One region of the Nocardioides sp. dk884 genome, then DNA from elsewhere that is predicted to be linked to it. Evidence: riboswitches for the same ligand, from Rfam matches in the RefSeq annotation. Region 1 holds a riboswitch; the other holds the start of a gene.
The links. Region 1 has a riboswitch for cobalamin ahead of GFH29_RS11675 (hypothetical protein). Riboswitches for the same ligand answer to the same signal wherever they lie in the genome.

Region 1 (4,588 bases):
GACCGCACCCCCGAAGGAGCCCCCGGTCTCGGGAGTCCAGCTCGGCAGCACCCAGAGCACGTCCCCTCCGGGGACGCCGCGGTCCAGGAGCACGCCGAGGACGAACCACAGCGCCACCAGCACCAGGCAGGCGCCGACGACGAGGGCACCGGTGCCCCGGCGTTCCGCCCCGACCAGCCACCAGGTGGCGGCCACGCAGGCCAGCAGCGATGCCGGCACCCACCAGCCGGCGTACGACTGCACGGCGAGGTAGGTCGCGACCGCCCAGCACAGCCAGGCGACCGCGGTGGTCGGGAACCTCATCCCCGCCTCCGACGCAGTACGCCGAGGGTCGCGACCAGGGCGGCGACGCCGAGCAGCGCCGACGCGTCGCGGACGGTGTCGACCCGGTGCCCGACCGGGCCACCCGCGCCGACGACGTCGGCCGCCGCGTCGGGGACGTCGAGGTTGCGCGACCGGGGGCGCGGCGCGGGGGTGCCGCTGGCGCCTGCGCCGTGGGTGAGCGCGCCTCGCACCCGGGAGCCGACCGGTGGGAAGGCCTCGACGGGCGCGGGAGCCTCGGGCGTCCCGGACGCGGCGGGGACGACGCGCCAGTGGGCCACGGGCGTGCCGGTGCGCAGGTTGACCAGACGGAAGCGGTGCGTGGTGGGAGTGAGTCCGCGCGGCACCTCGTACCCGACGCGGCACGGCACCCCGGTGCCGCACGGCTGCGTCGTGGTCGTGCCGGTCGAGTGCCAGGCGCTGCCGTCGGCGTGCTCGACGTCGAAGGTGGTCCCGGGCACCGTCGCCTCCAGCAGCAGGGTCAGCTCCTGTCCGACCGGCTTGCGCCGCGCGAACCCGTCGCCGCGGACGATCGGGGTGCGGGCGGCCAGCCGGGTCCAGGTGCCGAGCACCTGGGCGAGGTCGCTCTGGGTGGTGTCGGCCAGGGTGAGCAGGACCGGCCCACCGGCCCGGCCGTCCGCGAGCAGCGGGAGCGTGAGGTCGGCGGCGCCGAACCCGTGGTCGTCGGTGCGGATCTCCACGGTCGGGCCGAGCGGGCGCAGCCGGGCGCGGCCGGTGGCGGCGTCCAGGGTGACGCGCTGGGCCTGGACCCGAACCCGAACCCGTGGGTTGCCGGTCACGGCCACCTCGTGGGTGGCGCCCTCGATCCACGACACCGGTGCCTGGACCGAGCAGGGCACCGACGAGGAGGCGCAGAGGGCACGGGTCTCGGAGCTCGCGGCGGCGTGGGCCGGCGGCGCACCCAGGGTCGCGAGGGCGAGTGCCGCGGCGGTGGTCGCCAGCAGGTGTCGTCCGGTCGGGCTCACAGGGTCTCTCCCTCGGCGAGCCGGGTGGTGCGCCGCCGCTGCGCCCACCACCACCCGAGCGGGGCGAGCAGGAGCAGCGCACCGAGCAGGGCCATGGCGCCGGACACGCCCTGGCTGGCCGCGCCGGTGGCGGCGCTCGGCTCCCCGATCTCCTCCTCGCCCCACACCGCGTCGGCCGGGCCGGAGGCACCCGCAGCCGGCGGAGCGCTGGGACGGGCGGACGCCTGGGCGCCGGGCCGGGCGGACCCTTGGGCGCCGGGCTGGGCTGACTGTGGCGCAGTCGGCTGACCAGTCGGACTGGCGGCGGGTGCTGCGGGCGCCGGGGTGCCCGGCGCGACCGGGGGCACCGGAGCGGTGCTCGGCGCGGGCGTCGCCGGCCCGGCGGGGCCTGCGGGCTGATCGGTGGACGGCGTGGACGGCGTGGCCGGTGCCTCGGGGCCACCGGAGCCACCGGGTGCCCCGGGGGCGTCGGGCACGCCGGGCGCGAGGCCGGGGTCGAACTGGGCGCCGCGGTCCTCCGCCTCGCCGTGCTCGGAGGGGACCACCGTCCACTGCGCGTAGGCCGGGTCGCTGATCGGGCGGTCCTGGCCGCCGCCGAAGTTCAGGTGGTGGTTGACCCGGAACTGGTAGCGCCGGCCGGGGGTCAGGGTGCCGGGCACCGTGTAGTGCAGGTGCGCGATCTCCCCGGAGGTGTTGCTCAGCCGGGTGGCCCGGTCGAACCCGTGCCCGGGGACCGCCACCCACTCGCCCGCGTCGTCGAGGTACTCGACCCAGTAGCCGACCCCCATGACGTGGCCGACGACGTGCAGGTCGAGCTCGACGCCGGCCGGCTTGTGCTCGGCGTACCCGTCCCCGAGCAGCTTGGGGGTGCGTCCGCCGAACTGCACCACCTGCCCCAGACGGGAGCGCAGGTCGATCGAGGTGTCGTCGGCGAGACCGACGAAGCCCCACCCACCGGGCACGTCCGAGGTGGTGCGCGGCACCAGCTTCACGTGGTCGAGGCGGCCGTACCCGGGGCGCGACTCCCGGGTCCGCCCGCCCAGCCGCGCGCCGCTGGGGACCAGGCCCGTGATGGCGCCGTCGGAGTTGAACTCGATCACATAGAACTGCAGCGCCACGTCGACGCCAGGATTGCCGACCACGTCGGTGGCGAGGATCTGGTCGTACGCCGCCAGGGTGCTCTGGGTGGTGATCCGGCACGGCTCGGCGAACCCGTCGCACAGCCGGTGCTGGGTGGGCCCCTCGGCCTGGGCCACCCCGACGGTGGCCGTGACCGAGGTGACGGCGACCGCGGCGAGCAGCAGGCTCGCGAGCGGCGCGCCGAGCGGACGGCGGCGCGTCGGCGTACGCCCGGAGGACGCCGGGCAGGCGGGACGGCGAGGCATCGGGCCCTTCCTGGGTACGGCAAGGCAGGGTGGCCCGATCGACCTCCGTGCCCGCGCTTGTGCGACGACGGGTGACGGTCATGGCCCAGGAGTTCCCGACTTGCTGGTCTCGCCAGCTCACGGTTGCGCAACAGCGCCGGATTCACACCGGCTTCCTCGCTCAGGGCCACGTTCAACTCAGTGACGACCGGATCGTGGCACACCCGTCCGAGGATCCCCGACAGCACCCCCACCCCGCCGGTCCGCGGTGACGCAGCCCACGCGACGGCGATTTCCGCGGCGGCGGCAGGCGTGCGCTAGCGTCCGGTCCCGGTACGTCGAAGGGGAAGCCGGTGCGAATCCGGCGCTGACCCGCAACCGTGACAGGCCCCGGTGAGACCCGGTCCTGAAGTCGGAGCACCTTCCGCGTCACCGTGACCAATCCACGCTGTCGAGGACTGCAGCAGGTCGCCGGCATCGCTGTCGGCTCCCCCTGCGCCGGGACCGGAGAAACCATGAAGACCCGAGGCGCGGTGCTGGCGAGTGCCGGCACTCTCCTGATCACCGCACTGACCACTGGGGCGGCCCCCGCCCACGCCGCCGACTGGCGCACCGGATGGTGCGTCGAGGACGAGGGCCTGAGCGTCGTCGTCGACTTCGGCGCCTCGACCGCCGCCACGGTCCCCACCGAGGGCTGGCTCGTGCGCTGCCTCGTCGGCGGCGAGATCCAGGCGGACGGCCAGGGCACCCGCGTGGCCGCCCTGCGGGCCGTCGGCCTCGGCGTCGACGCGGACCGCGGCGGGTACGTCACCGCCATCGACGGGGTGGAGGAGTTCGACCCCGACGGCTGGTGGTTCTTCTCGGGCGCCACCGTCGGCGGGCCGTGGGACACCGCCTACCACGACATCGTCAGCGACGGCCCGAACCTCAACAAGGCCCTCGGCGCCCGGCTCGTCGGTGACAACTGGGTCAGCGTCCCCCGCCCCGCCCCGCAGTTCGGCCAGCCCGAGCCCGACCCCGAGCCGCAGCCGGACCCGGCGGTCGCTGGCTCCACGCCGCTGGTCACCGGCCGCGCCCAGGTCGGCGTACGGCTCACCGCGGACGCGGGGTCCTGGAGCGCCGGCGCCTCGCTGGGCTACCAGTGGCTGCGCGGCAACCAACCCATCGTGGGCGCCACCCGCGCCAGCCACGTCGTCACCGCCGCCGACCGCGGGAGGCGCCTGCGCGTGCGCGTCACCGGCACACTCGCCGGCTACACCACGACCGTGCTCGTCTCAGCACCGACGGCGAACGTCGCCGCGGGAAGCCTCACGAGCGCCAAGCCGAAGATCACCGGACGGGCCAAGGTCGGCCAGCGGCTCCAGGCCAAGCCCGGTGCCTGGGGCCCCGGCACGGTGCGGTTCACCTATCGCTGGCTGCGCAACGGCAAGCCCCTCGCCGCCACCTCCCGGAACTACCGGCTACGTCCGGCGGACCGCGGCACGAGGATCACGGTGCGCGTGACCGGCAGGAAGGCGGGGTACGTCGCGGTCACCCGGGCGTCGGCGAAGTCGGTGCGCGTCAAGGGGTAGCGCACACCTGGTCGCCGCATCCGCATCCGGGACCGGGAGTGCCGCGCGGACGGTTGCACGATCCCTGCCACGTGGTGCGAAGCGCATCATCGACAACCGTGGTCAGCGGGCGGCAAGACCGATCTCGACAACGGAATGCTGCTCTGCTCGCATCATCACCATCTGATCCACGACGACCGCTACCTCCACCAACGGATGCCGAACGGCGACCTCCGCTTCGTACGGCGGACGTAGGCCGACCCACACCCCGCTAGCGCCGGAGGTCCGGGTCGAGCGGGCGCGCGAGGGGCTCGGGGTGGGCGCGACACCACCTGGCGACCGCGTGTTCCAGGCGGTCCCAGACCTG
Region 2 (4,588 bases), 1.1 Mb from region 1:
TGAGGTTTCCCACCCGGTTAACGGGGTAAGGCCCCCAGCAGAACACTGGGTTGATAGGCCGGAGGTGTACAGCAGCAATGCCTAGCCGACCGGTACTAATAGGCCGAGGGCTTGTCTTACACTCACTTTACTGAAACTATCAAGACAACCGCGCAATTGATCGCGTCCACGATCCAACACAACACCACATGCACAACATGTAAATAGTGGCTTGGCTCCCCAGATACACACCCCAACTTTTTGCGGCGGGTGTTGATGGGTGGAGTCGATAGAGTTACGGCGGCCATAGCGAAAGGGAAACACCCGGTCCCATCCCGAACCCGGAAGTTAAGCCTTTCAGCGCCGATGGTACTGCAACCGAGAGGTTGTGGGAGAGTAGGACGCCGCCGGACAATAATTCACAGAACGGGTCGCACCCCACGGGGTGCGACCCGTTCTGGCATTTCGGCATAGAATTCGTCGTGATGTCTGAGAATTCTGCTGCCCCCTGTCGTCGTGCGCCCCTGCGCCGCGTGCGCGCTCTGGCGGTGCTCGGGTCCCTTGTCCTGGTCACGAGCGCCTGCGGCGGCGACACCGAGGACGCGTCCCCGGAGCCCGCGCCCGAGCGTGCCACCGCCCCCGCCCTCGGCGCCGCACACTGGTTGTCCGAGGAGCTGCAGGACGGGCTGCTGGTCGGTGAGTACGGCCCCGACTACGGGCTCAGCATCGACGCGGCCCTGGGGCTGGCCGACGTACCGGGCCAGGACGACACGGTGCACGAGATCGCCGCGGCGGTGGGCGCGTCAGTGGAGAGCTACACGACGGGCGTGGACTTCGGCAGCCCCGACACCTTCGCGGGCTCGGTGGCGAAGGTGGCCGTGCTCGCCGAGGTGAGCGGCGGCGACCCCCGCGACGTCGACGGCACCGACGTGCTGGCCCGCCTCGAGGATCTGGTCGCCGACGACGGTGCGCTCGCGGGCCGGCTCGCCGACGACGTCCGGGACCCGAAGGGGTCCGACTACGCCAATGCGATCGGCCAGACCTACGCCGTGCGTGCCCTCACCGGCGCCGGCTCCCCGGAGGCGTCCGCTGCAGCGGACTACCTGATCGCCCAGCAGTGCGAGCCGGGCTGGTTCCGGCTCTACTTCGCCGCCCCCGACGCTCCGCAGGCGTGCGGGGACGGCCCCCGACGCCTCGACCAGCCCGACACCGACGTGACCGCGCTCGCCGTCCTCGCCCTGCAGGACGTGCCGGGGGAGGCCGCTGGCTCGGCGGTCGACGCAGCCGTCGACTGGCTGGTCGCGACCCAGGACGCCGACGGCGGGTTCGGCGGCGCCACCGGGACGGAGGGGCTCAACGCCAACAGCACCGGGCTCGCGGGGCTCGCACTGCAGCGCGCCGGCCGCACCGCGGAGGCGGCCCGGGCCGCGGAGTGGGTGGCGGCGCGACAGGTCACCGAGCCCAGCTGCGGGGCCACCCGGCTGCCCACCGGCGCCGTCGCCTACGCCGCCGACGCTGCGGCGGGGGAGCTGCGCGACCCGGTCGTGCGCGACCAGTGGCGGCGGGCGACCGCCCAGGCGGCGCCGCTGCTCCAGCTGGTCGGTGAGCCCGCAGGCGAGGTCGTCGCGACAGCTTCCGAGGACGAGGTCCGCATCGATGGTCTCGGCGACGGCGAGCCGGCGTGCCTCACCGGCCCGGGTGGGTACGCCGAGGAGCTGGTCGGCACCGGGGACACCCTGGAGGTGCCCCTGGCGGGCACGGTCCCGGCCGGCCTCGAGGTCCGCACGCTCACCGGAGCGATTCCGGTGGACCCCGCTGTCTGAGCGGACGTGGAGCGCCTCACACCCCACGGCCCACGGCGCGCGCGAGCCCGCCCGGGTGGGGTATGTTCCGCAGACACATCCATATGCCCGTGGTGGGGAAAGCCGGTCCAAGTCCGGCGCTGACCCGCAACCGTAGGTCGTGGCTGCACCCGCAGCGACGACGAGCCGGAGCACCTGTCACGACGCATCCTGATCACAACGCTGTCGTGGAAAGCAGCGGTGGTCACCGCCCGGTTCCGGGTAGTGCCCCCGCTGTGTGCAGCGGGAAGGAACCATGAGCTCCTCCATCGTGCGCCGTACCGGCGTGCTTGCTCTCCTCTCAGCCCTGGTGACCGGCGGCCTGGCGGTCACCGGCCCGACGCCTGCCGTGGCGGCGCCGACACCGACCGGGACCGCCACGGCCCCGTCCGGTCCGGCGACCGCCGGCGCCCGGTGGCTCACCAGCCAGCTCACCGGCGGTCTCGTCGAGGGTGAGTGGGGTCCCGACCACGGGCTCTCCATCGACGTCGCGCTGGCGCTGGCCGCCGTGGGCTCCGAGGACGGAGTGCAGCAGGTCGCCGACGCCCTGGCCACCTCGCTCGACGCCTATGTCACCGGCGACGCCTTCGGTGACGCCGACAGCAGCTACGCCGGCGCCACCGCCAAGGCTGCGGTCCTCGCGGTGGTCGCGGAGCGCGACCCGCGCGCCTTCGGCGGCCGGGACCTGATCGCGGCCCTCGAGCAGGTCACGACCGACTCCGGCCCGGCCGCCGGCCGGATCGTGGATCGCAGCACGTACGGCGACTACGCCAACGCCCTGGGCCAGGCCTACGCCGTTCGCGCACTTGAGGCCGCGGGAAGCACCGAGGCCGCCGCGGCGACCTCCTACCTGCTCGACCAGCAGTGCGCGGCGGGCTTCTTCCGCCTCGAGCTCGGCGCCGTCGAGGCGGCCGACCAGACCTGCGACGGCGCGCCGGGCGCCGAGCCGGACACCGATGTCACCGCGCTCGCGGTGCTCTCGCTGCTGCCCCAGGCCGACCATGCGGACGTGAAGCCCCACCTCACGGCGGCCCTCGACTGGCTGCGGCGCAGCCAGCGCGGCGACGGCTCGTTCGGTGGCGGCGTGGCCACCGAGGCGCCGAACGCCAACAGCACCGGTCTCGCCGCCTGGGCGCTGGGGGAGGCGGGTCGCACCAAGGCTGCGGCCCGTGCCGCCGGCTGGGTCCGTGGCCAGCAGCTCGCCCACGCGGGCGCGTGCACGCCGTACCGTGCCGGTGACCTCGGGGCGATCGCCTACGACGCCGCGGGGCTCGACACGGTGAAGAGCTCCGGTGTCGCGGAGCTGCGCGACCAGGTGCGTCGCGCGAGCGCGCAGGCGCTGCCGGCGCTCACCTGGGCACCCGGACGCGTCGACGAGGTGGTGGTCCCTCCGATGGCCCCGCCGCGGTTCCACCGCGCCGGCACCCGCGTGGCCGTGTGGCTCGGGCCCCTGGCCCCCGGCGAGCCGGTCTGCGTCACCGTGGCGGGCAGCCGCCGTCAGGTCCGCGCCGACCACACCGGTGCCGCCCGCGCCCTGATGAAGCTGCCGGCCCGCACCGCGACGCACGCCGTGCGCGCGGTGGCGACCTCCGGCTCGGTCACGCCGTTCCCGTCCCGCCTGCGTGCGCTCGCGGCGACCACCCCGGTGGTGAAGCTGCGCGCCCGCGTCGCCCGAGGCCGGACCGTCCCGGTGCGGGTGCGCGGCCTGGCCGCCCGCGAGCCTGCGACCCTCCGCTTCCGCGGCAAGGTCGTCGCCCGCGGCACCAGCGACGCCTCGGGTCGCTGGACCCCGCGGCTCCGCGTCACCGGCAAGGCCGGCCCGGCGACCCTCGCGGTCCGCGGCGCCTTCGCCGACCGGCGGCGCTCGGTCACCGTGACGGTGGTGCCGCGATGAGCAGGGTCCGGGCCGCCGCGGCGCTGCTCGCCGGGCTGCTGTGCCTGGCACCGCTCACGGCCGCGCCGCCGGCCAGCGCGGCCACCTGCACCGACGGTCGCGGCGTGAGCGTGGTCGTCGACTTCGGCGCCCTCGGCGGCGGGCTCCAGGAGTCCTGTGACGCCGACGGCGGGGGCAAGAAGGCCACCGCGATCTTCGCCGACAGCGGGGTCGAGCTCACCTACGCCCAACGGTCCGCGGGCTTCGTGTGCCGCGTCGAGGGCGTCCCGAGCAGCGACCCGTGCATCAACGCCGCCCCGGCGGACGCCTACTGGGGCCTGTGGTGGTCCGACGGCGAGACCGGCACGTGGGTCTACGCCTCGCTGGGGACCTCCTCGCTGACCGTGCCCGACGGCGGCTCGGTCGCGTTCTCCTGGAACAGCGGCACGCGCACCCAGCCCGGGGTTGCACCCCCGGTGGCCGCCGCGGCGGCTCCCACGGCGCCGAGCAGCCCGCGTGCGACCCCGTCCCACGGCACCGGCGGCACCCGTCCGGGCCCGGGCGGCGGGGCCGACGCCGCGCAGCCCGCCCCCTCCGACGCCCCCAGCGCCGCCGCCGGCACCGGTACGCCGAGCACCGCAGCGACCCCCGGTGCCGACCCGAGCGGTACGCCGGCGCGCGAGCCGCGGCGTACCGACCGGACGGCCGCTGGCGGGCCCTCCGCCACCGCGGCCACGCCGGGCGCCGAGGAGCCCGCGGAGAGCACCGAGGCCGTGGAGGAGTCCGCGGCCACCGCCGACGACGGCGGCCTGCCCGGCTGGGTCGTGCTGGTGGTGCTCGCGCTGGTCTTCGGTGGCGCCGGTGTCGTCGCCGTGCGCCGGAGGGGCACCGCCGG

Region 2: it holds a riboswitch for cobalamin, as region 1 does, so the genes downstream of both, GFH29_RS06315 (prenyltransferase/squalene oxidase repeat-containing protein) here and GFH29_RS11675 (hypothetical protein) in region 1, are expected to answer to the same signal.

The regions. Positions count from the first base shown of each region.
Region 1 covers NZ_CP045649.1:2,407,514-2,412,101, forward strand. Annotated here, with positions in the region: gene GFH29_RS11660 (hypothetical protein) at 1-303, opposite strand, end outside; gene GFH29_RS11665 (hypothetical protein) at 300-1,307, opposite strand; gene GFH29_RS11670 (hypothetical protein) at 1,304-2,692, opposite strand; cobalamin riboswitch at 2,782-2,850, opposite strand; cobalamin riboswitch at 2,986-3,115, shown strand; gene GFH29_RS11675 (hypothetical protein) at 3,187-4,242, shown strand; gene GFH29_RS11680 (HNH endonuclease signature motif containing protein) at 4,267-4,476, shown strand; gene GFH29_RS11685 (hypothetical protein) at 4,493-4,588, opposite strand, start outside.
Region 2 covers NZ_CP045649.1:1,300,116-1,304,703, forward strand. Annotated here, with positions in the region: rRNA gene GFH29_RS06300 (23S ribosomal RNA) at 1-119, shown strand, start outside; rRNA gene rrf (5S ribosomal RNA) at 276-392, shown strand; gene GFH29_RS06310 (prenyltransferase/squalene oxidase repeat-containing protein) at 465-1,802, shown strand; cobalamin riboswitch at 1,876-1,999, shown strand; gene GFH29_RS06315 (prenyltransferase/squalene oxidase repeat-containing protein) at 2,077-3,714, shown strand; gene GFH29_RS06320 (hypothetical protein) at 3,711-4,588, shown strand, end outside.